DNA from 3 places in the Rothia sp. HMSC036D11 genome. Region 2 is predicted to be linked to each of the others. Evidence: riboswitches for the same ligand, from Rfam matches in the RefSeq annotation. Region 2 holds a riboswitch; each other region holds the start of a gene.
The links. A riboswitch is a leader RNA that binds a small molecule or an ion and turns the genes downstream of it on or off. The one in region 2 is predicted to bind S-adenosylmethionine.
Positions count from the first base shown of each region.

Region 1: another riboswitch for S-adenosylmethionine. It lies ahead of HMPREF2958_RS06940 (bifunctional o-acetylhomoserine/o-acetylserine sulfhydrylase); the one in region 2 lies ahead of HMPREF2958_RS01520 (LLM class flavin-dependent oxidoreductase).
Region 3: another riboswitch for S-adenosylmethionine. It lies ahead of HMPREF2958_RS01980 (methylenetetrahydrofolate reductase); the one in region 2 lies ahead of HMPREF2958_RS01520 (LLM class flavin-dependent oxidoreductase).

Region 1 covers NZ_KV815302.1:108,134-114,158, reverse strand. The annotation lists gene HMPREF2958_RS06950 (MFS transporter) at 15-1,223, opposite strand; gene HMPREF2958_RS06945 (ArsR/SmtB family transcription factor) at 1,367-1,717, shown strand; SAM riboswitch class IV at 1,861-1,974, shown strand; gene HMPREF2958_RS06940 (bifunctional o-acetylhomoserine/o-acetylserine sulfhydrylase) at 2,084-3,430, shown strand; gene HMPREF2958_RS06935 (homoserine O-acetyltransferase MetX) at 3,526-4,809, shown strand; gene HMPREF2958_RS06930 (MerR family transcriptional regulator) at 4,935-5,750, opposite strand; gene HMPREF2958_RS06925 (alpha/beta hydrolase) at 5,846-6,025, shown strand, end outside.
Region 2 covers NZ_KV815277.1:113,660-127,014, forward strand. The annotation lists gene HMPREF2958_RS01490 (FAD-dependent oxidoreductase) at 208-1,611, opposite strand; gene HMPREF2958_RS01495 (DUF2218 domain-containing protein) at 1,998-2,333, opposite strand; gene HMPREF2958_RS01500 (NCS2 family permease) at 2,661-4,124, shown strand; gene HMPREF2958_RS01505 (NCS2 family permease) at 4,410-5,879, shown strand; gene HMPREF2958_RS01510 (hypothetical protein) at 6,197-6,718, opposite strand; gene HMPREF2958_RS01515 (YchJ family protein) at 6,802-7,239, opposite strand; gene HMPREF2958_RS01520 (LLM class flavin-dependent oxidoreductase) at 7,369-8,796, opposite strand; SAM riboswitch class IV at 8,901-9,010, opposite strand; gene HMPREF2958_RS10845 (hypothetical protein) at 9,068-9,292, shown strand; gene HMPREF2958_RS01525 (zinc-dependent metalloprotease family protein) at 9,289-10,506, opposite strand; gene HMPREF2958_RS01530 (zinc metalloprotease) at 10,841-12,034, opposite strand; gene HMPREF2958_RS01535 (hypothetical protein) at 12,620-13,355, shown strand, end outside.
Region 3 covers NZ_KV815277.1:244,179-250,203, reverse strand. The annotation lists gene metE (5-methyltetrahydropteroyltriglutamate--homocysteine S-methyltransferase) at 1-1,897, opposite strand, end outside; gene HMPREF2958_RS01980 (methylenetetrahydrofolate reductase) at 1,940-2,851, opposite strand; SAM riboswitch class I at 2,929-3,037, opposite strand; gene HMPREF2958_RS01975 (aldo/keto reductase) at 3,351-4,352, shown strand; gene HMPREF2958_RS01970 (sugar porter family MFS transporter) at 4,473-5,948, shown strand.

The DNA.
Region 1 (6,025 bases), on a different contig from region 2:
TTTATTCGAAGAAGTTAAAACGATTCCCCGTTTTTCGGCCGGAACGCTCCGCCAAGTGCATAGACACCAAGAGAAATTGCGATTGCACATGCACTCATGACGGCTATACCGCTATACCCCGGAAACTGTGTAAGTAATGTACCGCCGACGGCACCGCTGATAGTTGTTCCAGCGTACATTGCCGTGTTTGAGAGGGATGATACAGTACCGCGAGCTATAGCGGTATGGCTTTGCAGCTCTCCCATGAGGATGGGGAGCATAACTCCTCCGAGAAAAAGTGCAAGCGTAAAAATACCTAAAGCAGTCCAGAAATTAGCTGTCAATGACACTGAGAGATACACAATACTGAGTGCAATAAGCCCCACGAGCATAGTCTTTTGCATACCTATGTGCGCGACGAATCGTGACCCTGTGAGGGAGCCTAGAGCGTTGCCACATCCGATTACAAGCATGGCGAAACCGATGGTTGTCTGCGATGCCCCAAAGTCTCGCGCAAACCATGAACCTATGAAAGATAGAGATGCGAATACTCCTGTCTGGAAAATCAGGTACGCCAGGAGGGATAGCAAAAGTGAAGGGGCTTTTAAAACGTGCAGGTAGGGAGTCAGAAAATTTCCATCTTGCGCCGCAGCCACAGGGGGAATGCTGGGAAAACGTGAATAGAGTATACCCAAGAGAAGAAGAGACGCTGCGGCGATTGCAAAAAATGGTATCTGCCAACCATAAGTAGAGAGGAAGGAACCCACAGGAATACCGGCGATTTGGGCTATGGCAAGCCCAGCAGTTGCGTACCCCATAGTTTTAATAATGGCTTGTTTCGGCACTGTCATGGGGATAGATGCCCAAATCTGCGGTGAGATCAGAGAAGCGAACACTCCCGCAAGAAACCGGGCGGTAAAAAGAGACCAAAACCCCCATGCTAAACCGCATAAGCCTGTAAAAACCGTAAAGCCGATGGAACCGGTAAGAATAATGCGCCTGCGATCAATGCGGTCTGATAATGGGCCTGCAATGAGTGCGAAAACGGCATACCCTAAAGCGTATGCAGAGACGAACCACCCCGATTGTTCTGTGCTGGTATTGAACTCCTTGCTGAGCAGTGGCAGCAGAGGGGCGGTGAGCAGAGTGTCTGTGCCGATGACAAAGAGAGTGCTGAATGAGACAAGCCGCATGGTTGCCTCAGAATTTTGAGGTAGCTGATGAGATGTATTGTGAGAATTCATGGTGTACCTTTGATATTATTTCTATGTTCGTCGAAATTAAAATAAATCTATATTATGCTAAAGGGCAAGCCCAAGAGGTAATATTCTGTCACAGAGTCCTGCAGGCTCAATACGTTATGCGAAAAACCCGGAAAGGCGTGGTTATGGGTAAGGAACGGCTGCATCACCCCACCTCTGATGACGTGACGTTGGATCGTGTCCTTGGTGCATTGTCAGACCCCATTCGACGAGATGTTCTCGCACGCATTGCAGACCACGGGCCACAGTTCTGCGGTGATTTTGACTATGGAATCGCCAAATCTACGATGTCTTATCATTTCAAAGTGCTCCGAGAATCAGGGCTCATGCACACCGAAGTGCTGGGAACGCACCGTAAAATTACGCGCCGAGACAGCGTGATTGAGAATCTTTTCCCCGGTCTTTTAGACTCTGTTGGACTACCACCGGGCCAAGGTCAATGGGATGAATCTGCTGCGGATACTACAAGTGCCTGACTCGGCTAATCGGGCTTAGAGTACACAAACCCCTAAAATAAGGTCAGAGCAAAGGCAATTCATAAAACGTCATCTTTGCAACAATGCGCCGAAAACACGCATCCCGCTTGACCGTGTGCGCTTCCTATGAAACTCTAGATGCAGGTCATGAGAGCCAGTGATAAGCCCCAGCTAGCTGGCCGGCAACCCTCCTCCGCGGTGGGGTGCCCTGGGTGAGGACCAGGCGTTGAACACAAAGTACAACGCAAGCGCGGGACCGATGTGCCCGATTCTGGTACATCGTTTTTTCGTTTGCAGAGAAGAAAGCCTAAGAACTCTGTACCGAAATCGGCATGCGGCCCCCTGAACTATCACAAGGAGCTTCGCATGAGCAACACTACAGTCCCGACTCCCGCCAACCCCGCCGGTTGGAAATTTGAAACCCGCCAAATTCACGCGGGGCAGGCACCGGATGCTGCAACGGGAGCTCGGGCGTTACCTATCTACCAGACCACCTCGTTCGTTTTCGAGAACGCAGAACAGGCCGCTAACCGTTTCGCTCTAGCTGAGCTTGGGCCTATCTATACCCGTCTGAACAACCCCACCCAAGAGGTTATCGAAAACCGCATCGCATCCCTTGAAGGTGGAGTAGGGGCGCTTTTGCTGGCCTCAGGTCAAGCGGCTATTACCTATGCGATTCTCAACATTGCGGGCGCGGGCGACCATATCGTGGCTTCCCCCTCGATCTACGGAGGAACCTACAATCTACTGAAATATACGCTTGCCGACCTCGGCGTTGAAACTACGTTTGTTGAGAACCCGGACGACCTGCAGCAATGGCGCGATGCGGTTCGCCCCAATACGAAACTCTTCTACGGAGAAACCGTACCTAACCCCCGGAACGATGTGCTCGACATCGAGCCTATCGCCCAGATCGCCCACGACAATGGCGTTCCCCTAATTGTCGATAACACTGTTCCCACTCCTTACCTTGTGCGCCCCATCGAATTTGGTGCGGATGTGGTAATCCATTCCGCCACAAAATATCTGGGTGGGCACGGCACCTCAATCGGCGGCGTTATCGTGGACTCCGGGAATTTCGACTATGGAGCCAATCCCGAAAAATTCCCCAAGTTCAACGAGCCAGCACCTGGCTATCATGGTTTAGTTTATGCCCGTGACTTGGGCAAAGACTCTGCTTTTGGTGCGAACCTTTCCTATATTCTCAAGGCGCGAGTTTCGCTTCTGCGCGACACCGGGGCGGCGATCTCTCCAACCAACGCCTTCAACATTGGTATCGGTCTGGAGACCCTCTCCCTGCGCATCGAACGCCATATCGAGAACGCGACCAAGGTCGCAAACTGGTTGGAGGAGCATCCGCTGGTCGATCAGGTGATCTGGGCCGGTCTGCCTTCATCGCCCTGGTATGAGCGAGCCCAGAAGTACCTGCCGAAAGGGCCGGGCGCCGTTGTGGGATTCACTCTCAAAGACGCAGACCTGGAACAGACTCGCACCTTTGTGGATGCTCTGCAGCTGCACTCCAATGTTGCGAATATCGGCGATGTACGCTCGCTCGTGATTCATCCCGCATCCACCACTCACTCGCAGCTTTCCGAGGAAGAGCTAGAGGCAATTGGGGTGAGCAAAAACTTTGTGCGCCTCGCCGTAGGGGTCGAGAATATTGACGATATTATCGCAGACCTAGAATTGGGTTTTGCAACTCTGAACGCCTAACCTGCACCGCCGCGACCGGGCTGCACAGTAAGTGCCCGGTCGCGGTATCGGTTTCTCGCCTGCCATTACCAACTACTGGTTACCGAGGAGAAAACATGACGGAAAATACCGTACACGCCACCTATCTGTCGCAGCTGCAGTATCCCAGCGCTCAGGGGTACCTGCGGCAGATGGCGATCGGTGATTTCACCCTCGAAAACGGTACCGTGCTTCCACAGGTGAACATTAGCTACGAGACGTGGGGAACTCTTAATGAAGCTGGGGACAACGCGATTCTTATTCTGCACGCCCTCACCGGTGACACCCATGTCTCGCGCGGGATTCCCACATCGGATATGCCTGCACCCAGTATCCGTGCGGTCGAAAGTGATGGTTGGTGGGAAGGCATCGTGGGGCCGGGCGCGGTGGTCGATACCACCAAATATTTTGTGATCGCCCCCAATATCTTGGGTGGATGCTACGGCTCAACCGGCCCGGCAAGCATCGTACCCGAGGGGTACCCGGGCGCCGGAAAACCCTGGGGATCACGCTTCCCTTACGTCACTATTCGCGACTCGGTACGAGCCGAAGCCGAACTTATCGCCCGGTTGGGGATTAAGAGTTTTCACCATGTCATCGGCGGATCGCTCGGCGGAGCACGCGCTATCGAATGGGCGGCAACCTTCCCCGAGCTGGTACGCGGATGCGCAGTCATCGCCGCCGGTCCCGCCGCCACTGCCGAACAGATTTCCTGGGCACACACCCAGAACCTCGCCATCCGTGCTGATGCCAATTTTGCTTCCGGCGATTATTATGGGGGAGCGGCACCCACGGCCGGGCTCGCGTTGGCGCGGCGCATAGCCCACACCACCTACCGCAGCCCAGCCGAGCTGGAGCATCGCTTTGGGCGGCAGGCAAACCGCGGCGAATCCACCGACGGCGGGTCCATCGGTGAGAACCGCGGACGATATGCGGTCGAAAGCTACCTGGACCACCATGGCGATAAGCTCGTTGAGCGTTTCGATGCCAATAGTTACCTTGCCGTGAACGAGGCCCTGATTTCACACGATGTTGCACGCGGGCGCGGCAGCCTCTCGCATGCGCTTGCGCTCAGCGATTGTAAGTGGACTATCGCCGCCGTAAGCACCGATCGCCTGTTTTTTCCGCACGAATCGTATCGTCTGGCGGAGGCGCTGCCGGTTCCCGTAAAGGTCGATATTATCGAATCCGACCACGGACATGACGGTTTCTTAGTCGAATCCCGCCAATTGGAGGCGATTCTCGCTAAGGCTCTCGGAGTCCCGGTTCCCGAGCGAGAGCGCGCTGTCGATGAAGAAAAATCTCTTCATGATATATCCGCTCTTTTCGGTTCGCCTCTTGAAACACAAAAACAGAACTAGCTTTCGTTTTTGATACATCTGAACACAGAAACCGCACATAAAAGCCTTGTGAAGACTATATTTCGGCGTGAAATAAGTCCCCACAAGGCTTTGTGTACGGTACCGATAATTGTGAATGGACGAGGTTAGCACCAGGTCACATTCTCGGGGTCAAGGCCGTGAGCGCGGGCATTCTCGTAGATGATGTCCCGTAGCCAGACAGCCAGTCCCGCAGCGAGCTTCTCGTAGTGCTCGTTAAAGCGGGCATCCTCAACATAACCGCGTGCCAGAATTACGTGCTTGGCGGGGGTTACTTCGAAGAAGAAAAGTGAGGTGCGGTGCCGCTCGGCAAGCGCATTCGCTTCCTCACTGCCCGGCTGCACGCCACGAGTGAAAGCCTCGACGAGGGCTTGCTCAACCGTGTCAAGCTCCTGCTTACCCTTCACCCAGTCGGTGCGGCTCATGGCCGCAGTACGGCGTTGGTATTCAGCCCAATCGTCGGTGTGCCCGTAACGCTCCTGCGCTTCTTGCTCATGTGCGGGGTTGAACCCGTCGCCCATAATTTCTGCTTTTTCTGCAGCGGTGAGCTGTTCGTTCTTAGGTGCCATTGCATCCTCCAAAAGTTGATCTAGTGTTGTTAGCATGCGCTCATAGGCGGCCATTTTGCGCTGGAGCATATCTCGCTGGGCGAGTAGATGCTCGGTGCTGTTTGCTTCGTCCTGCAGTACGCTGCGAATGGCTTCAAGGCTCATGCCAATGGCGCGATACCCCATAATGACGGTGATGCGCTCAAGATCGGCATCACTGTAGTAGCGGTATCCGTTGAGCTCATCGTGCGCGGGGCTGATCAGACCCCGCTGTTCCCAGTGGTGAAGCGTGCGCACGGTTAGCCCGTGCAGGGATGCAGCCTCCCCTACGGTGTACTCGTGCTGCCCGCCATCTGGTGTAGTGTTCGCGTCCATGTTTTTACTGTAGATCCTGACGTTGGGTGAGGGTCAAGCCTTGAGCGGAAATCTATTTCGGTTGTTTATGGCAGGCTCCTCGGTAAGATGAAGATATGAGTGAAAATACGTACATTGTCGAATATTCCCGACCCGAGGATGAACGCGCCGGAACCCACCTGGTGCTTCTGCTGCATGGGTACGGTTCGCACGAGAAAGACCTGCTGTCGCTGGCTGAACATCTGCCGCAGGAGGGTATCACCTATGCGGGAATGCGCGCCCCGCAGCCGGTAGGC
Region 2 (13,355 bases):
AATAACCCCCGCAAACAGCACGAAATGACCGGGTAAGCGCCGCGCATCCCCTACACAGGTTCAGCAAAAAGGCGTAGAATATGCCGCGCGCACGCGCACATCATGATTTTGATACAAGAAATCCCCGCCGGTTTCGGGCTGTGCCGAAGACCCAGCGGGGATTCTTCATCGCGGTTTATGTACCGCAAAAATCACTGCGTACAGCTATTACTCGCCGCGCGAGATACGAATCATCTCATCACGGTCAACAACCTTCACACGCTCACGCGGCTCACCCTTCGCATCCTGTGATGCCGCACCGAGCGCCTTTTCGTGATCGTCCAGACGGTGCCAGCCTTCCCAAGTGGTGTAGCGAATACCCTTAGAGTCCAGGTAATCACTGAAGGTGTCAGCATCCGGTTCGGGAGCGGTGTACAGGTTCTCGCGATCCTCCAACAGGTGGGTGATGGTTTCAAGCGCATCGCCCTTCGTGGAGCCAATCAGACCCACCGGTCCGCGCTTAATCCACCCGGTAGCATACAGGCCGGGCACGTGCTCGCCGTTTTCATCGACCACACGGCCCTCAACGTTAGTAATCACGCCCTTATCAGCGTCATAGCCAACCTCGGGCAGCTCAGATCCGAAGTAACCGATCGCGCGGTACACGGCCTCCACAGGGTAGTCCACGAACTCGCCGGTGCCCTCAATACCGCCCTTACCGTCAAGCCTATTGCGTTCCATGCGGATGCCCACAACCTTGCCGTCCTCACCCAGAATCTCATGCGGGGACTGCAGGAAGTGCAGATGCAGACGGCGCGATGCGGTCTGCTCGCTCTCCTCCTGGTTGGTAAGCCAGGTAGTGAGGGTCTTCATCATGGTCTTAACCTGGTTATTCGTCTGAATAGCTTCATCCGAAGCCTCGTCGAACTCGAAGTCCTCTTCGTAGAGCACAATATCGACATCGCGGGAGTGTGAAAGCTCGCGCAGCTCCAAGGGGGTGAACTTGATCTGCGCGGGGCCGCGGCGGCCAAAGACGTGCACATCGGTCACGGGCGAAGATTTCAGCCCTTCGTACACATTCTCGGGAATTTCGGTGACGAGCAGATCATCGGCGTGCTTAGAGAGCACACGCGCAATATCCAGCGCCACGTTGCCGTTACCAAGCACCGCGATTTCCTTCGCGTTCAGCGGCCAGGTGCGCGGGTAATCGGGGTGACCGTCATACCACGAGACGAAATCGGCGGCACCATAGGAACCGTCCAGGTCGATGCCCTTAATAGGCAGGGGCGCATCGTAAATAGCACCGGTCGCAAAGATAATGGCGTCATAATGCTCGCGCAGATCGGCAAGGTTCAAATCTTTACCGTATTCGACATTGCCGAAGAATCGAATATCACCGCGGTCAAGTACCTTGTGCAGGGCGGTAATAATGCCCTTAATACGCGGGTGATCGGGCGCCACACCGTAGCGAATCAGCCCGAAAGGCGCGGGGTAACGATCAAAAATGTCGATAGAAACCTCAACGGCTCCAGAGCGTACTTCCTCAGATTTGGTGAGCAGATCGGCGGCGTAGATACCCGCAGGACCCGCACCGATAACGGCAACGCGCAACGGGCGTGCAGCTTCAGACACGTATTTTTCCTTTCAAAGTTCACCCATAGGGCGAGCTTAGCCTTAACATCCTTGCTTATTTTAGCGGTCATGCCTGAGCAAACGCAGGAAACATGAGCTGAACCACTCAAAAGACACATTTTTCATGTTTTTACCCCAGGTTTTGAGGTCTCATCATTAATATTCCTGTCACGACTTCGGAATATGTGTGCGAGCACAAAATCCATCACCCGCGTTACGAGAGCACAATAAAACCCACCAATGCAGTCTCGGTGGGTTTTTCTCATTCCGTCTTCCCGCATTGCCCGCTCTTATTACCCCGCGAGCAGGTGGCTTTTGGCACGAACAGGTAGGAAAATCCTACCTTTTCGGCGAAATCCTACCTGCTCGCAGAATGAATACAGAGGTTAGACCGCGTGGAATTCCACGACTAGTTCTTCGCGCTCGCCAAAACGCACAAGGTGACGCTCCAGCACGCCTGCAAGGCTCTGTGCTTTCTCGTCGTCTTCGGCACGAACCTCCATGATGAGCGCATGGTTCGCATCATCGGCCACCAGATCGCCATACCCACGAAAGATACCGTCGCGATTAAAGATTAAGCGCAATCCACCAGGAATTTCCTCGGTACTAATTTTGCGACCCATATGTGAGCCAAGCTGTTTAATATAACGTGCCGGGCGGTCGGTACTGACCGTGGAACGCTGACGAACGGGCAGAGATTCTGCGGCTGGATACTCACTCATAACATAACAACCTTCTTCATGCTTCAGGATGCGCGCCCAGCGCCAATTCCCAGGCGGCACATATCATCCTTAGGTAACCCTTATCTTAGCAGTGTTGTGAGCGTGTGCCGATGGGGTTTCGCCTACAGCGCGGGTGGTGCCCTCACGGAAAACTTACCGCCTAAAAGCGACCATCATGCGCAGACGCAAAGAAGTAGCCTTTTACGGGTTACTCCCCCTAGAATGTTGTAGTAACAAGAGCGTCACGCCCCACGGCTGGCGCTTTTCTTATGCGCATCCCCAACCGGCGGATGCGCGCCCTACGAGAGTATCTACGGATTTTCACGAATGTCTTCTGAGAACACCGCGGCTCCCCAGACGCCTAAACCCAGCAGTTCGGGCGGCGCACTGGACCGTTACTTCAACATTACCGAGCGTGGCTCAACTATCAGCACCGAAATTCGCGGCGGTTTAGCGACCTTCTTCGCCATGAGTTATATTGTGGTGCTCAACCCGCTTATTCTCGGCCTCACGCCCGATTCATCCGGACGCTCCCTTGGCGTACCGCAGGTTGCCGCCATGACCGCGCTTGTTGCAGGCGTGATGACCATTCTTCTGGGCGGTTACGCCAAACATCCCTTCGCGATGGCGGCGGGATTGGGTGTAAACGCACTATTGGCGACTACGATAGCCACGACTCCTAACCTCACCTGGCCGCAGATTATGGGGTTGGTCGTGTGGGCGGGCGTGCTCATGACCGCCCTCGTACTGACCGGTTTCCGCACCGCCGTTTTCGACGCCGTGCCCGAAAGCCTCAAAACCGCGATCGTGGTAGGTATCGGGCTCTTTATCGCCTTTGTCGGGCTGGTGAACGCCGGAATTATTCGCCGTGCAGAGACCGGCTCAACCCCTGTCGTGTTCGGTGTTCACGGGCATCTGCTCGGCTGGCCCACTCTCGTGTTTATTGTGGGGTTGTTCCTGACCATTATTCTGTATGTTCGTCAGGTGCGCGGCGCTATTCTCTACGGCATGCTCGCATCCACAGCACTTTCGCTTATTCTGGAGGCGGTCGCCCCCTCCGGCAGCGTGCAGGCTAACCCGCTTGGCTGGTCGCTCAATGTACCCACCTGGGACGGCAGCGGTTTTGGTCTGCCCGATTTTTCGCTTCTGTTCTCCGCAGATCTTTTCGGTGCCTTCAGTTCTTTGGGTGCAATGGCCTCAATTCTGCTGGTGTTTACCATCCTCATTTCGGCGTTTTTCGATGTGATGGGCTCCATCATGGGTATGGCAGTCGAAGCCGGTTCTATCGATGAAGACGGCAAGATCGAAGACATCGACCGTCTGCTTCTGGTAGATGCGCTGGGCGCGGTCGCCGGTGGCGGCACCTCAACCTCAACCAACCAGGTATTCGTGGAGTCGGCAACCGGTATTGGCGCGGGTGCCCGCACAGGTCTGGCAAATGTGGTGACAGGTGTGCTCTTCCTGGGCGCTATTTTCCTCTCTCCCCTGGTGACGATTGTCCCCTTTGAGGCGGTCGCCCCCGCAATGGTGTTCGTCGGGTTCCTGATGGTGCGCCAGGCGGTTAATGTTGATTGGAACGATCTTGCCCTGGGAATTTCGGCCTTCTTGACGATCGTCATCATGCCGCTGTCGTATTCGATTGCGCACGGTATTGGTGCCGGGTTTATTTCGTACACGGTTATCCGTGTGGCGACCGGTCGCGGACGCGAGGTGCACTGGCTCATGTACGTGGTTTCGGCGGTGTTTGCGGTGCATTTCGGAATGGGCCTGATTGAGGGGTGGATGCGCTAGAGCATCTTTCTCTCTCCCCCCATCATAAAAAGAGTCTTAATCGTGAAAACTTCAGTCACGATCAAGGCTCTTTTTATCACCTATTTTTACCCCTTAAGGCGGAGATACATCCCCCGCACCCCGCTAAAGACCTGGGAATTTCCTGTCAGTAGCGCATTGAGGGTTAAACGTCATAGAATAATGTGGTAACAAAAGCGTCACACCCGCCATAAGGGTTGGACGCTTTTCTTATTGCGGCGCAAACCCGCGCGCGCATCCTACGAGAGTATCTACGGATTTTCACGAATGTCTTCTGAGAACACCGCGGCTCCCCAGGCACACAAGCCCAAATCATCGGGCGGCGCACTGGACCGTTACTTCAAAATCACTGAACGAGGCTCATCTATTTCAGCCGAGATTCGTGGCGGTCTCGCCGCGTTCTTCGCTATGAGTTACATCGTCGTCCTCAACCCCCTGGTGATCGGCACCGGCGCAGACTCGGCGGGAAATACCCTTGGCGTGCCGCAGGTCGCCGCGGTCACCGCACTCGTCGCCGGCGTGATGACTATCCTCATGGGCGTCATTGCTAAACAGCCTTTCGCGATGGCGGCAGGACTGGGTGTCAACGCGCTGCTGGCATCCACGATCGCAACCACCCCCGGGCTGACGTGGGCAGATATTATGGGCTTGGTGATTATCGCCGGTCTTATTATGACCGTGCTGGTGCTCACCGGCTTCCGCACCGCCGTTTTCGAGGCGGTCCCCGAGAGCCTCAAAACCGCAATTGTGGCGGGAATCGGCTTCTTTATCGCCTTTATCGGACTGGTTGATTCCGGGATTATCCGCCGCATGCCGGATGCCGCAGGAACCACCGTTCCCGTCTCGTTCGGTGTGGGTGGTCACCTACTTGGCTGGCCTACTCTCGTATTTATTTTCGGTCTTTTCCTCACCATCGCGCTGTTTATTCGCAATGTGCGCGGCGCTATCCTCATTGGCGTGGTGGCATCTACCGCGCTGTCTATCATCCTAGAGGCCGTTTTCCATATCGGCAGCGGTAAGGGAAATCCGACCGGCTGGTCGCTCAACGTTCCCGCGCTCAATAATTTTTCCTTCTCAGCCCCCGATTTCTCGCTTATCGGGTCTGCACGATTCGGCGCGTTCGGCGCTATCGGCGTGCTGGGCGCATCACTGCTGGTGTTCGCTATTCTGCTCTCGGTCTTCTTTGACGCTATGGGCGTTTCAGTGGGCTTAGCAACCGAAGCGGGCACCATCGATAAGGATGGTAAGGTTGAGAATATTAACGAGGTGCTGCTCGTGGATGCGGTCGGTTCCGTGGTCGGCGGCGGCGCATCCGGCTCTGCGAACCAGATTTTTGTAGAGTCGGCAACCGGTATTGGTGAGGGGGCCCGCACGGGTCTGGCGAATATCGTAACCGGCGTGCTGTTCCTAGTGGCGATTATCGCCTCGCCGCTGGTGACGATCGTTCCCTTTGAGGCGGTCGCCCCCGCTCTGGTAGTTGTTGGGTTCCTGATGGTGCGCCAGGCTGTGCATATCGACTGGCAAGACTGGGGTCTGGGTATCCCCGCGTTCATGACCATTATTTTCATGCCGCTGTCGTACTCGATCGCTAACGGTATTGGTGCTGGGTTCGTCTCCTACGCCTTCATCCGCCTAGTTCAGGGTCGCGGGCGCGAGGTGCACTGGCTCATGTACGTAGTTTCGGCGGTGTTCGTCATCTACTTCGGCATGGGTATTATCAACGGTCTCACGCACTAGCGTTGGCTGAAATCCCGGGTATATATCAGGTGTAAAAAGGCTCTTTTTGAAGAGAAGCGGCGGAAAACTACGCTTTATTCAGAAAGAGCCTTTTTATACACCTATGGGGGGTGTAGATATGCGCTCGAAAACGTCAGAAATTTCACGGCTGCAGGTATACAATTTCACCCGTTTTTCCTGGTATTCTTCGCATAGGTTTACTTTCAGGTAGACCCAATTCAGCGCACCTATACACGCAGACAACGCGTTTGAATGCGAGCCAGCCCGCACCCTCTTTTCAGAGACGGCGCGGGCTGGCTCAGGTTAAACCAAGAATTCTATCGGTCGCCTGGGCGGCATAATTCTTTCATAATGCGCTCGGCTGCTTCCTGTGCGTGCTCGCCCGCCACGCCGATGTCGCTGGCGTGCAGCAGGTCTGCCGCCACGTGCAGGCGCAGCACCCGCGGAAGGGTAAAAACCTCGCGCAAAATCACGTTCGCCCGCTCGGGTGGAGCAGGTTCCAAACCCCAATTCGGGGCAAATTTTATGAGGTCGCTGGGCAGAATGTAGGCGTCTATTAGAGGGGTTTTTATCCCCGAAAGTTCGTGCCGAGCCCCGGTGAGCGCGAGCGCATCCGCACCCGTTCGCAGCAGGTCGCTCGTATCGTAGGGTGCCACGTAGTAGTGCACAGTCATCCCAGTGCGGTGCGTGTACTGCCGGAGCGCATCGAGCCCGTGGGCGCAGAGGATGCGGGCGCGTTCGGCGGCGATGCGGTGCGCATCCGGGGTAAGCAGGTGCTCTCCCCCGTTGAGATAGAGGGCGAGCTCGTCGAAAGATTCCTGCGAGATAACGTCGCTCATGGCATAAACATAGCAAACACAGGACTAGTTTTTGAGACTTTCATCAAGGAATATTTCTGCCATGCTACCCGATCGGGGGGAACTTAGCTGACCTCGCCGTCCAGGTAGTACCAGGTGCCGTGCACTTTCTCGAAGCGAGATTTTTCGTGCATGGCACCTTTCACACGTTCTTCGGCGGGCGTACCGGGAACTGAACGGTAATACGCCACAAACTCGACCGTACCCGCCGCATCGAAGGGACCACCCGAAGAGCCCAGAATATCCAGCCGGTACCAGCGCAGCGTTTCATCCAGCGTTAACTCGACGGGGCGCGTGTGCGGGTGCCAGCTTGCCAGCAGGTAGGGCGCATCGTGCAGGGCGAAGGCGGTAAACCGCGAGCGCATCAGAGCCAGCGGTGTGGGCGCGCCCAAGGTTCCGGATGCGGCAAACTCGCCCAAGTACCGCCCGCAGCAGGCACCGTATACCTCGCCACTTGTGCAGGGGCAGCGGGTTTGAGGATCATACAGGGTTGTTTCGCTCATGCACCCCATTCTAAAGGGCTACCAGGTTCGGGCATGCGAGAACCCGCCCATCCCGGCGGTCAAACCGGAGAGAGGCGGGTTCTGCACTGTTTTCAATATATTGCGGAGGAAACTCTGAAGCAGAGTTGGTTAGTTCGCGATAGCACGTGCCGGGGTGTCTGCCGTGGAGGGCTTACCCACGTAGGCGCCACGGTACTTCGCGGCCGGGTGTGAGTCTGCAACCTTAGTCTGTCCCTTGCCGAACAGGCTTTCGCGCAGGGTCTCACCCTCATAGGAGGTGCGGTAGCGCCCGCGCTTTTGCAGCTCGGGAACCACGAACTCGATGAAGTCCTCGAAGGAGCCGGGCGAAACGTGGTATGCCAGGTTAATACCGTCCAGGCCACCTTCATCAATCCAGCGTTCAAGCTCGTCGGCCACCTGCTGCGGGTCGCCCACAATAACCTCGCCCATACCGCCAATAGTGCAGTGCTCGGCAATATCCTTACGCGTCCACTGCTTATCCTTGGCCTGCAGGGTGAAGGGGGTGAGGAAGGACTGAATCGACTCGGTCTTCACATAGTTGAGTACCTCGTCCTCGTCGAACTGGGAAAGATCCACGCCGGACCAACCGCCAATAATGGCCTGCGAAGATTCCAGGTTCACGTACTTGCGGTACTCTTCGTACTTTGCCTTCGCCTTCTCTTCGGTCTCGTCCACAATAATGGAGAGCATCGCGAAAACCTTGATTTCGTCGCGGCCGCGGCCGTTCTCTTCGGCGCGGTCACGAATGCGGTCGGTAATAATGCGGGTCAAATCAGGGCGCAACGCACCGATAAACACAACCTCGGCATGCTTGCCCGAGAACTTCTGCCCGCGGCTGGATGCGCCCGCCTGGAAAATCACGGGGGTACGCTGAGGGCTGGGCTCGGTCAGACCCGCACCAGGCACGCTGAAGTACTTACCCTTGTGCTGAATCGGGTGCACCTTGGCGGGGTCGGCGTAGATACCCTTCTCGCGGTCTTTGACGACCGCGCCGTCTTCCCAGGAGCCTTCCCAGAGCTTGTAGCAGACATCCAGGAACTCTTCGGCGAGTTCGTATCGGGTGTCGTGCTCAATCTGGGTTTCGAGGCCCTGACATTCGGCGGCGGAAGGCAGGTATGAGGTCACCACATTGAAGCCCACGCGCCCGTTAGTGAGGTGGTCGAGAGAAGCGTACTTGCGTGCGAGCGTGTAAGGCTGCTCGTAGGTGACGGCTGAGGTCACGCCAAAGCCTAGGTGCTCGGTCACGGCGGCCATTGCGGAGATCTGCATGAACGGATCGTTCACGGGCACCTGAGCGCCACCTTCAATAGCGGGCGCGGCGGAGTTCTTGTAAATATCGTAGATGCCCACAACATCGGCTAAGAATACGCCGTCAAAGAAGCCCTTCTCAAGGATCTGTGCCAGGTCGGTCCAGTATTTGATGGTGTTGTACTCGGTAGCGCGGGAGCGGGGGTGGCGCCAGAGGTCGAAGCTCTGGTGACCCACACAGGTCATGTCGAATGCGTTAACTGCGATGCGCTTCTTCTGCTCAGCCATCTACGTTCCTTTCGCGAATGTTCAGGTGTTCCTGCACCCCGCGCGCCGCCTCCTTTATAGGTGGTGACCTTCTTGGTAGTCCAAGTTGTGCAGGTGGCGCATTCGCGCCGTACTTGCTTCGTGTCCCTTGAAGCCAGATCATCATCTGGAGCACCCCGCTACGGGAGAGGGTTGCCGCCCGGCTAGCCAGAGCTTTACACCGGGACTCATAATCCTTGATTTTGAGTGTATAAGGGGTGTCGTGGTTGGTGCGATATTATGACGAATATTAATGTTTGTGACTGTCGCCCGTAATATTAAGGGCCGCGTACGTCGCCCGGCGGACAGCAGTGTTCTTTCGAATGCGACGGCAAAATTCGGGAGCAATAGTTTGCAGCGGGAGCGTGTTTCGACCGACTCGTTACCCGTCAGCTTCGGAATACTATCTGGCGCCTCGCACGTTCAGAACAGCGTTAATCAGCGGCTGCAAACTATCGCTCCCGGAAGGACTCTTTAGGAAATGAGGTCCATTTCGCGGGCGTCATCCGCAGTGATGGGGTTTATTTCCACCTTGGGCTCAGGGATAGTCTCGTCAGCACCTCGTCCAAACACAGCTCCAAAGCTCAATTTTTTCAGGTCGCTTGGTGCCGTCAGCCAGCCTTTCATTCCGTCACGGTTAAGATCAAGAGCGTAGATTCCATGGTCGATTTCGCCATTACCGTTGAGATCAACCGGTCCATCCGCTGGCCTCGGTACAGCCTCTGGATTGGGCCGATACAGGTACCCACGAGCTTGGGGACCAAAGCCTTTGCGTTCGTCCAAGACCCATTCGTTAAGGGTCGGCATATCCTGCTGCAGGTATCCGAAATATTTGGTTCCATCAGCCTTGGGAATGCCAGTGAGCTGATAGTTATAATTCATCACGCTGAAGTACTGTGGTTTACCTTTTTCGCCTTTCTCATCGGCATCACCGCCGTGCTGCAGGCCGAGGTTGTGTCCCAGCTCGTGAATAAAAGTACCCACGCGAATATCGCTCATATTACCTTTATTGTTATTCCAGTGTGTCTTCCCCACAGTCACCATGAAATCACGACCTCCCAATTGTCCCAATCCTGATGAACCGCTCTCCCCATTTTGTTGTTGCACGTAGTAGTCGCCCCAAACCATATAATGAAAGAGTCCATCACGACGCTGATTAAAATGAGAAGCTTTAAACCTGGCCCAGTTCCCAGGGTTGTTACCTATATCGTCGCTGAGCACTTGCCACTTGACCTGTTCGCCTCCTCCCAAGTTGTACTTAGGTCCCCGGGCGGCACCGGCATCCAAGTGCAGATTAATACCCGTTCTGCCGTCGGGATTGCTGATATTTATATCCGCGAAAGATTGCACGATTCGATCCAGTTCTTCCTCACTGGCAAGCTCACCGGGCATATAATCCATCTCGACAAAAATGTCTTTATGGTTGGGATCCGCGCCCATCTTAGGGAAATCGATCTCTGGTATGCCATCGTTGTTGATATCGTACCCGTCTCTTTCCAGCTCGTCGGGAATATGATCGCCGTCGCGATCACCCGAGTTGGGGCTCTGAACGGGATCTATATTCTGGTTCTGCGCGTGCGCAGGCTGAGCGGGCTTCGCCTCCACCGCAGAAACGGGCAGAGAATTCAGAGGAGCAACAAGCACCAGGCTGACAAACGCCAGCATCAGGCGCACTATAGTACGTAATTTCATGAGAGATATTCCTTATGTCGTTGTGTTGAGCGAGAGGAAATCTTACATAGAGAGTGAAGTGAGTGGTATTCATCGGCGAGAGCCTGCGGGTGTTGCGGGTTCTCGAATGCGAATACATCTTGGGCGGCATCACGATGCCGTTTGAGCAAGAAAGTGGTATATGAACGGTTGTGCGGGGTAAAGCCCGGGAGCGAAGAGGTGCAGCGAGAGCGTGTTTCATCTGACTCATTGCCTCGCCAGCTTCGGAATGTTATGTATGTCCTCGCACGCTCGGAATAACATCCCTCAGCAGCTACACCTCTTCGCCCCCGTTTTGGGAAGAACGCCGAATGATTTAGGGAATAAGGCCCAGGTTGCGGGCGTCATCCGCAGTGACCGGGTTTTCTTCCGCTTCAGGCTGAGCCACAGGACCGCCAGCTCCAGCCTGAGTAGGCGTCATATCAAAGTTGAGCTTCTTCAGATCACTGAGAGCAGTTAGCTCATTTAGTATCCCATCGCCATTGAGATCTACCGAGACCGGAGAATTATCAATAACGCCGTTCCGATTGAAATCGATGGGTTGATTTGCGGGTTGAGTAACGTCTTTCCCATTTTTATCTTTGTACGTATACAGGTATTCGCTCGCTTGGGGGCCAAGGCCGTCGCGTTCGTTCAGTGCCCACTCCTTGAGGGGCGGCATATCCTGCTGCAGGTATCCGAAGTATCGGGCTCCGTCCGCCTTGGGAATGCCGGTGAGCTGATAGTTGTAATTCATCACGCTGTAGTACTGAGGCTTGCCGTTGAATTCGTCAGTACCGCCGTGCTTCAGGTTGAGGTTGTGCCCCAGCTCGTGGATAAAAGTGCCCACGCGAATATCGCTGTTGGCTCCTTCCCAATAGGTTTTCCCAACGGTCACCATGAAACCGGGAGAGCCTAGAAGCCCTACTCCTGATGAGTTTCGATTTCCGGTTTTATTATCCACATAGTAATCGCCCCAGATCATGTAGTCGAAACCGCTGTTGTAGCGGGCAGAATCAAAATTACGAGCCCTGATATTTGCCAATTCCCCAGAAGACTTCATATTGTTGGTGAGCATTTGGTGCGGAACCTCGTTGCCGCCTCCCAAGTTATACTTGGCACTCCGGGCAGAACCTGCATCTAGGTGAAGATTAACGCCTGCCCTGCCGTCAGGGTTAGTAACATTCAAGTCAGCGAAAGACTGCACGATGCGGTCCAGTTCTTCCTCACTGGCAAGCTCGCCGGGCATGTAGTCCATCTCAACGAATACGTCTTTGTGGTAGGGATTTGCGCCCATTTTCTTGTAATCGACTTCAGGTCTACCATCACCATCAGCATCGTATCCGTTGGTTTCCACGCTGTCGGAAAGCCCGTCACCATTAGTATCAGGTGAAGCCACCTTCTGGGCGACACCCGGGTTACCAGGGGCGAATGGCAACGTGTCTGCCGAGGCGGGCAGGGAATTCAGAGGGACGAGAAACACCAGGCTGACGAATGCCAGCATCAGGCGCGCTATAGTACGTAGTTTCATGAGAGATATTCCTTGTGTCGTTGTGTTGAGCGAGAGGAAATCTTTCTATGAGTGAGCGGTATTCATGGTAGGGAACCTATGGTGTGGCAGATTCCCACATGCAACGATGCGCATTAGTGGCATTGTGGTGCCGTTTGAGCAAGAGAGTGGTATATGAACGGTTGTATATGAATAACCGATAGATTAAGATTTCACCTGCATCCTAGCACCGTAAAATTTTATAAATCTGTGACATAAAACAAGTTTTGGGAGCGGACCACATCACAGGAATAAGTAAAGGTTTCCAGCAACATAACCCGCTCCCGCACGCTGGCAGCATACAAGGCTAGAGAATAAGACCTTGTTCTCGTGCATCATCAGCCGTTATGAGATTAATCTCAATCTCTGGTGAAGGTTCAGGGCTTATCTCACGTCATATCTTCCGCGTAATTTGAGGATGCTCAGATCGGGGCGAGTAAGCGTTTTATCGTAAAGATTTCATGTGTATCTTACATTGTTTAGGATTTTTGGGGTATATCCCGTAAAATTATTACTGGCGTGTAATCCGAGCGCCACTTATTCACCCAACCACTCATAGGAGTCATTGTGACCCACGCATCTACGCGGGGAGGTCTGACGCGCCGTCGTGTTCTGGCAGGCGCCGCATGGACAACCCCAATTATTGTTTCTTCCGCTGTAGTTCCGGCTTATGCGGCTTCGTATGATGACACGCGCCCTGACTACGGTATTTTTACCCAGGCGTTCGTCACCCACCAGGAACTAGACACTAACAGTTTCCTGGGGCTAGATTCATTTAGCGGCCCGGTTGAGAACGAGCACGCCAGCGTTCCGGCAGGTTCCAGTGGCCTCTACTCGGCTGGCGGCGGTAAGTTTACCCCCGGCGGCAGCATCGGCAAGGCAAAGTGGGGCGGTGCAGGTTTCTGGTTCTCAGCGCCCAAGGCAACCACTAAAGACGGTAAGCAGACATACTACTCGGGTACCACTACCCTACTCGCCGGTGCGCGCCTGCGCTTGGAGCACCGTTTCGTTTTCCCCGACTGGGCCGAGATCGACGGGGCAGAACCCCCGGGCTGGAATAAAAATACTGACGATTTTGCGGTTTCCCTCGTCGTCAATCCCACACCAGAAAACGGCGATAATCCCCAGCTCGTCGCCTTCAACGGTGGTGCTATGCACGGTTACTTCAGCGAGATGACCGCCAACGGCAATGAGCTGATAGGCTACGTCGATATTACGCTTGACCATGATGTTGTAGCTTCCAGTCATAACGGCGGCGGGACTCAGGTCTACAACCAGATCTTGGCCAGCCAGTTCGGTACAC
Region 3 (6,025 bases), 130 kb from region 2:
CATCACGGCGCAGTGGCAGAAGCTCACGCAGTGCCGGTTCATCCACCTGAATGATGCGGATGCCCGCCTCTTCCAAATCGGCGATTTCGTCGGCGAGCGCCAATGCCACCTGATTCGCGGTTTCCTCGCGCGGCTGGTCATCACGCACGAACGACCAAGCCAGAATAGTCACCGGGCCGGTCAGCATGCCCTTAACGGGACGATCGGTGAGCGACTGGGCGTAGGAAATCCAGGGCACGGTCACGGCCTCGCCGCGCAGCCCTTCACCTGAGCGTTTCACATCGCCGAACAGCACCGATGGGCGGGTGCAGCGTGAACCATAGGACTGCACCCAGCCGTGCTTCGTCGTGGCGAAACCATCGAAATTCTCGGCGAAGTACTGCACCATGTCGTTACGTTCGGCCTCACCGTGCACGAGCACATCCAGGCCCAAATCTTCCTGGAGTTTAATAACGGAGGCGATCTCTTCACGCAGGAACTCGTCAAGCTGCTGCTGCGTGATTTTACCGGCACGCGCCTCTGCACGGTGGCGGCGAATATCGCCGGTCTGCGGGAACGAACCAATGGTTGTGGTCGGCAGTTTCGGCAGATTCAGATCGGCTTGGGCATCCCGGCGGGTCTTCAGTTCGGGGCGCTCAAAATCCTGCGGTTTCACGGATGCGGCACGCTCACGGATTGCCGCATTATGCTTACGCGGATCCGCTGTGAAACGTGCTAGCGCTTCGTCGGCGGTCTTCAACTCTGCCTCAACCGCAGACTCACCGTCGGCAAGACCGCGGGCAAGAGTCACGATCTCGGCGACTTTCTGGTCGGCAAAAGCCAGACCGTCTACGGGCACATCGGCGGGGTCTTCAAGGTCGAGATCGTGCGGCACATGCTGCAGCGAGGTTGAGGACGCGACCGCCACCTCGCCGCCATTAATGTTCTGGAGTGCGTGCAGAAGCGCTCGCAGATCGGCACGCCATATATTGCGTCCGTTAATGGCACCCGCCACCAGGGTTACGCCGGAGTCTTTGAAGGCAGTCAGTGCCTCGGCATCGTAGAGCGTGGAAACCAGGTCGAGATGCAGAGCCTCAATACCGGTGTCTAACAGCGCGGGCAGGTTCTCGCGCAGATTGCCGTAGGGGCTTGTCACCAGGATTGCGGGACGGTTCGTTTCGGCTGCCAACGCGGTGTAAGTTTTACGCACCAATTCGGCGATTTTGGCGTTGGGAATGTCGCGGTCCACGGTCAGGCCGGGTTCGTCGAGCTGCACCCACTGCACGCCGCGCTCCGCCAGCTCGGCGAGTACCTGCCGGTAGGCTTTCACGAAATCGTCTAGGCGATCCAGCGGTGTGAATCCTTCGGGCGAACCCTGCTCGGCTTTCGCCCCGAGAAGCAGAGTGAGCGGGCCGACCAGCTGCGGGCGCACCGTCACCCCGTGCTCCTTGGCGACTTCAAGCTGCTCGTCGATAGCCTCAAGATTCAGCGTGATCTCGGTATCCGGACCGATCTCGGGCACCAGGTAGTGGTAGTTCGTATCGAACCATTTCGTCATCTCCAGCGGAGGCAGCGTCTCTGTGCCGCGCGCTAGAGCAAAGTACCCGGGTAGATCGAGCAGGCCGCGCGCATCCTTGGCGTCGGCAAGACGCTTGGGCACGAGGGTGAAAAGGCGCACGGCGTCGAGCACCTGATCGTAGTACGAGAAAGTCGCCGGGATAGACGAATCGGTGGCGCTAAGACCGCGTTCGATCACACGGTCATAGTAGGTGCGCTGCACATCTGCGGCCGCCTGGCGCAGCTCATCCTGCGTGATTTTGCCTTTCCAGAACGCTTCCTGTGCCTTCTTCAGCTCGCGGAAACGGCCCACGCGGGGGTAACCGACGATGGTTGCTGCGGGGAATGGGGTGCGGGTCATCCTAGTTCCTTACTGTGGGAGGGTGTCAAATAAAAGGGGAGTTTAGAGGTATTGAAGATCGCTTAGGGGGAGTTTGAAACGGTTCGAGTAGCGCGGAACGTCGAGTTCTTCGAGGACGTCCAGCACAGCCTCATGCTCGTTAAATGTGAAGAAATGCAGGCCGGGGGCGCCAGCATCAAGCACCTTGCGACATTGGTCGAGCGCATGTTCCACGCCGATGCGGTGCAGCTCGCGCGGATCGCTCGCGGTTTCCAGGCGATGCGCCAGCTCGCGCGGCACTTCGAGCCCGGCAAGCTCGCACAGCTTCGTCAGCCGAGTCAGCGAAGTAACGGGCATAATACCGGGAATAATGGGCATTTCCACCCCGGCAAGGCGCGCAGCATCTACCAGCCCCGAATAGCGCTCGGTCTCAAAGAAAACCTGGGTGATGGCGAAATCCGCCCCGGCACGCTGCTTTGAAAGCAGAATCTCAATGTCTTGAAGAAGCGAGGAAGACTCGGGGTGCTTATGCGGGTACGCCGCAACCCCAATCGACACCTTCCCCGCAGCAAGATGCGCGAAATCCTCACGTTCCACCCTGCGAATCAGTTCCACCAGGTAGCGGGCAAAAGGTAGCTCAAGCGGGCGCGCGTTTTCGGGCGGAATATCGCCGCGCAGCGCTAAAAACCCGCGTACTCCAAGCCCCAGAATCAGACGAACCGAGCGTTCCAAATCAGCCACGGAATGCCCCACGCAGATTAGATGCGCCAGTGGGTTCAGCGAGGTTTCATGTACCAAATGATCGAGCAGAGCCAGCGTCTTTTGGCGGCGCTGCGCATCGCCCGAATAGGTGACGGAAACGTAATCCGGGTTGGTTTGCTCAAGCTCGGTGATGGTTTTGAGCAGGGAATCGCAGCTTGCGTGCGACCGTGGCGGATACAGCTCGTAAGAAAGAGCCGGGTGAACTGTCGTCATTTTCATTCCTCCGTGTTCACCCGATAGAAGCGTGCCCGAAGGTACGCCGAATCTTAGCAAGACGCGAAGGGAATTCACTTCTATCGGTTCTGGCGGGAGCACCTTGTCCGTCCACCCCATGGGTGGAGGCTGGCGAGGTTGCTGCGACGTCTAAGAGCCAGATCTCTCGGTCGCTCTGGATAGATAACGTTCCTATTCTAGGCAGGATGCGCGGTGCCAGCAAGAATATGTCGGCACATGTCGTCGAGCGGTCATAACCGCTTAATATTGTGGGATGCGGCGAAACATTACGTCATACGGGTTCGCGGCGATGCGGGTCAGCGCGTTGAAACCTCCACCTGATTTGGCCGCAAGTTTAGCCGCGAGCAGATAATATTTCGACGAGCAGATAGCGGAATGTTATCTGCTCATCGAAATACTATCTGCTCGCGAGGGAATTGCAGAGCGCCGCGAACGTCATGTTGCGACCATACACTGTCAAACACGGTAGAGTAAATGTATGGAACGCATCGAATCTCCCGCATATGCACGCCTGGGGAACTCCGGGCTGGTCGTGCCCTCCGTCGGAATCGGCTGCAACAACCTGGGACGCCCCGGCACCCCCACTCAAACCCAGGAAGGCACCAACGCTGTTATCGCCGCCGCAGTCGCCGCTGGCATCGGCTTCTTCGATATTGCCGACCTGTACGGCGCCGAACCCGGGCTGTCAGAAACCATGTTCGGTACCGCGATGCGCGAACTCAACCTCAACCGTGATGACCTGATCATCGTCACCAAATTCGGGCTTCCCACCGGTACCCTCAACGGCAACGACTGGGATGCGCGCGGCTCACGCCGATACATCATGCGTGCCGTCGAAGGTTCACTGCGCCGCCTGGGAACCGAGTACATTGACCTGTATTTCTACCACAGCCCCGACCCGAACACCCCGCTGGAAGAAACCCTATCTGCTCTAGATACGCTCGTGACCAGCGGAAAGGTTCGTTACCTGGGGCACTCCAACTTTGCGGGGTGGCAGCTTGCCCACGCCGAGCATCTCGCCCGCGAACTCGGCACTGAGCGGTTTATCGCCGCCGAAAACCACTACAACCTGCTTGACCGCCGTGCCGAACTCGAAATTCTTCCCGCCGCCCGCCACTTCGGGCTCGGGGTTCTCCCGTATTTCCCGCTTGCCAATGGGCTTTTGACCGGAAAATACCGCCGCGACAGTATCCCTGCAGGGTCACGTCTGTCGCATTCCAAAGCGCAGGTACTTGCGCAAGCCGACTGGGAACAACTCGATGCCTACCGCGAATTTTGTGCCGATCTGGGAATCTCTGAGGTTCAAGCCTCCATCTCTTGGCTCAAACAGCAGAACCCCGTCGCTAGCGTGATTGCCGGGGCAACCACCCCCGAACAAGTACACGCAAACGCGCAGGCCGCAAGCGTGCGTTTCAACGATGACGAACTGGTGCGGCTCAACGAGATTTTTCCAGCGCCCGAAAGCATCGCGCTTTTCTAACAATCTCCTTCGCCACTGCAAATATAGCCAGCTGGAAATATAACTAATCGGGAATATACCCAAGCCAGCAAGCGTTTAAAGACTGTGCGGTCTCTCAACCTGTGCCGTACAAGACCCCTCATGAAAGACAAAAATACCCGCATGAGCATCACCACCGAGCCGCCGAACCGCGCCAGTGCACTACCCCCGCTCGGGCAGGGCGCGCACACCCGCCGCCTAGGCGTTATCGCGCTGGTGGCAACCTTCGGCGGGCTCCTCTTCGGGTACGACACCGGCGTTATCAACGGTGCCCTCGACCCCATGAGCCGCGAACTCGGCATGGACAACACCATTCAAGGCTGGGTCACAGGCTCCCTCGCCTTCGCTGCCGCCCTCGGAGCCATGATCACCGGGCGTATCTCAGATGTCATCGGACGGCGCAGAACCATCATCGGACTCTCAATCCTCTTCATCGCGGGCGCGCTCGCATGCGTCTTCACCCCCAGCATTGCTGTACTGTTGATGGGCCGCACGATGCTCGGGCTCGCTGTGGGAGGCGCATCCGCAGTCGTGCCTGTATTCCTCGCCGAACTTGCACCCTACGAAATTCGCGGCTCACTCTCCGGGCGTAACGAACTCATGGTCGTCGGTGGGCAGTTCGCAGCGTTCATCGTGAACGCCATCATCGGCAACCTCTGGGGTGAACACGACAGTGTATGGCGGTGGATGTTCGCCGTCTGCGCCTTGCCTGCGCTCGCGCTTTTCATCGGTATGCTGCGCATGCCCGAATCCCCACGCTGGCTTATCGCGCAGGATCGCACTGAGGATGCGCGCGCCATTATGCGGCGCATCCGCCCCGCCGAACGTGCTGATGCCGAAATCGCGGACATCGCGCGTTCGCTTGAGGAAACGCGCACCCAAATCGGCGCGGAGACTAGGGGCAGCACGGGTAAAATCCTGCGTGAAAAATGGTTTGTGCGGATTCTGCTGGTCGGTATTTTGGTAGGTGCCGGGCAGCAGCTCACTGGTATTAACTCGATCATGTACTACGGCATTAAGGTGCTTAAAGAGGCCGGGTTTGACGAAGGTTCGGCTCTCATCGCGAATATCGCGCCGGGCGCTATCGCCGTGGTCGGCTCAATCTTTTCGCTGCGCATGATGGAACGTGTGAACCGCCGCACGATGGTGATCGCTGGGTATTCGCTGACCGCGTTTTTCCACCTGCTGATCGGGGTAGCGTCTATGCTCCTGCCGGAAGGCAGCCCCGCGCGTCCCTATATTATCCTGGCGCTTGTGGTCGGGTTCGTGGGGTCGATGCAGACCTGCCTGAACGTTTCGACATGGGTGCTGATGAGCGAGCTGTTCCCGCTTCGGGTGCGGGCGGTCGGCATGGGCCTTTCCGCATTCTGCGGGTGGATGATGAACGGTCTGCTTTCCCTCGTATTCCCGGTTATTTTGGGGGCGCTGGGACTGACCGGATCCTTCTTCGGGTTCATGGTGGTGAACGTGCTGATTGCCGTGCTCATGTGGCGTAACCTGCCCGAGACCCGCGGCAAAACCCTGGAGGACGTGGAGGCGGGCGTTATCTCGGGCGCAGCCTACCCGTTCAAGAAATAAGGCATAGAGTTTCCTTATGCTCTGGATGCACATCTGAAGGATCATCCTGCGGAATTATTGTGAAGAACGACAGTTCT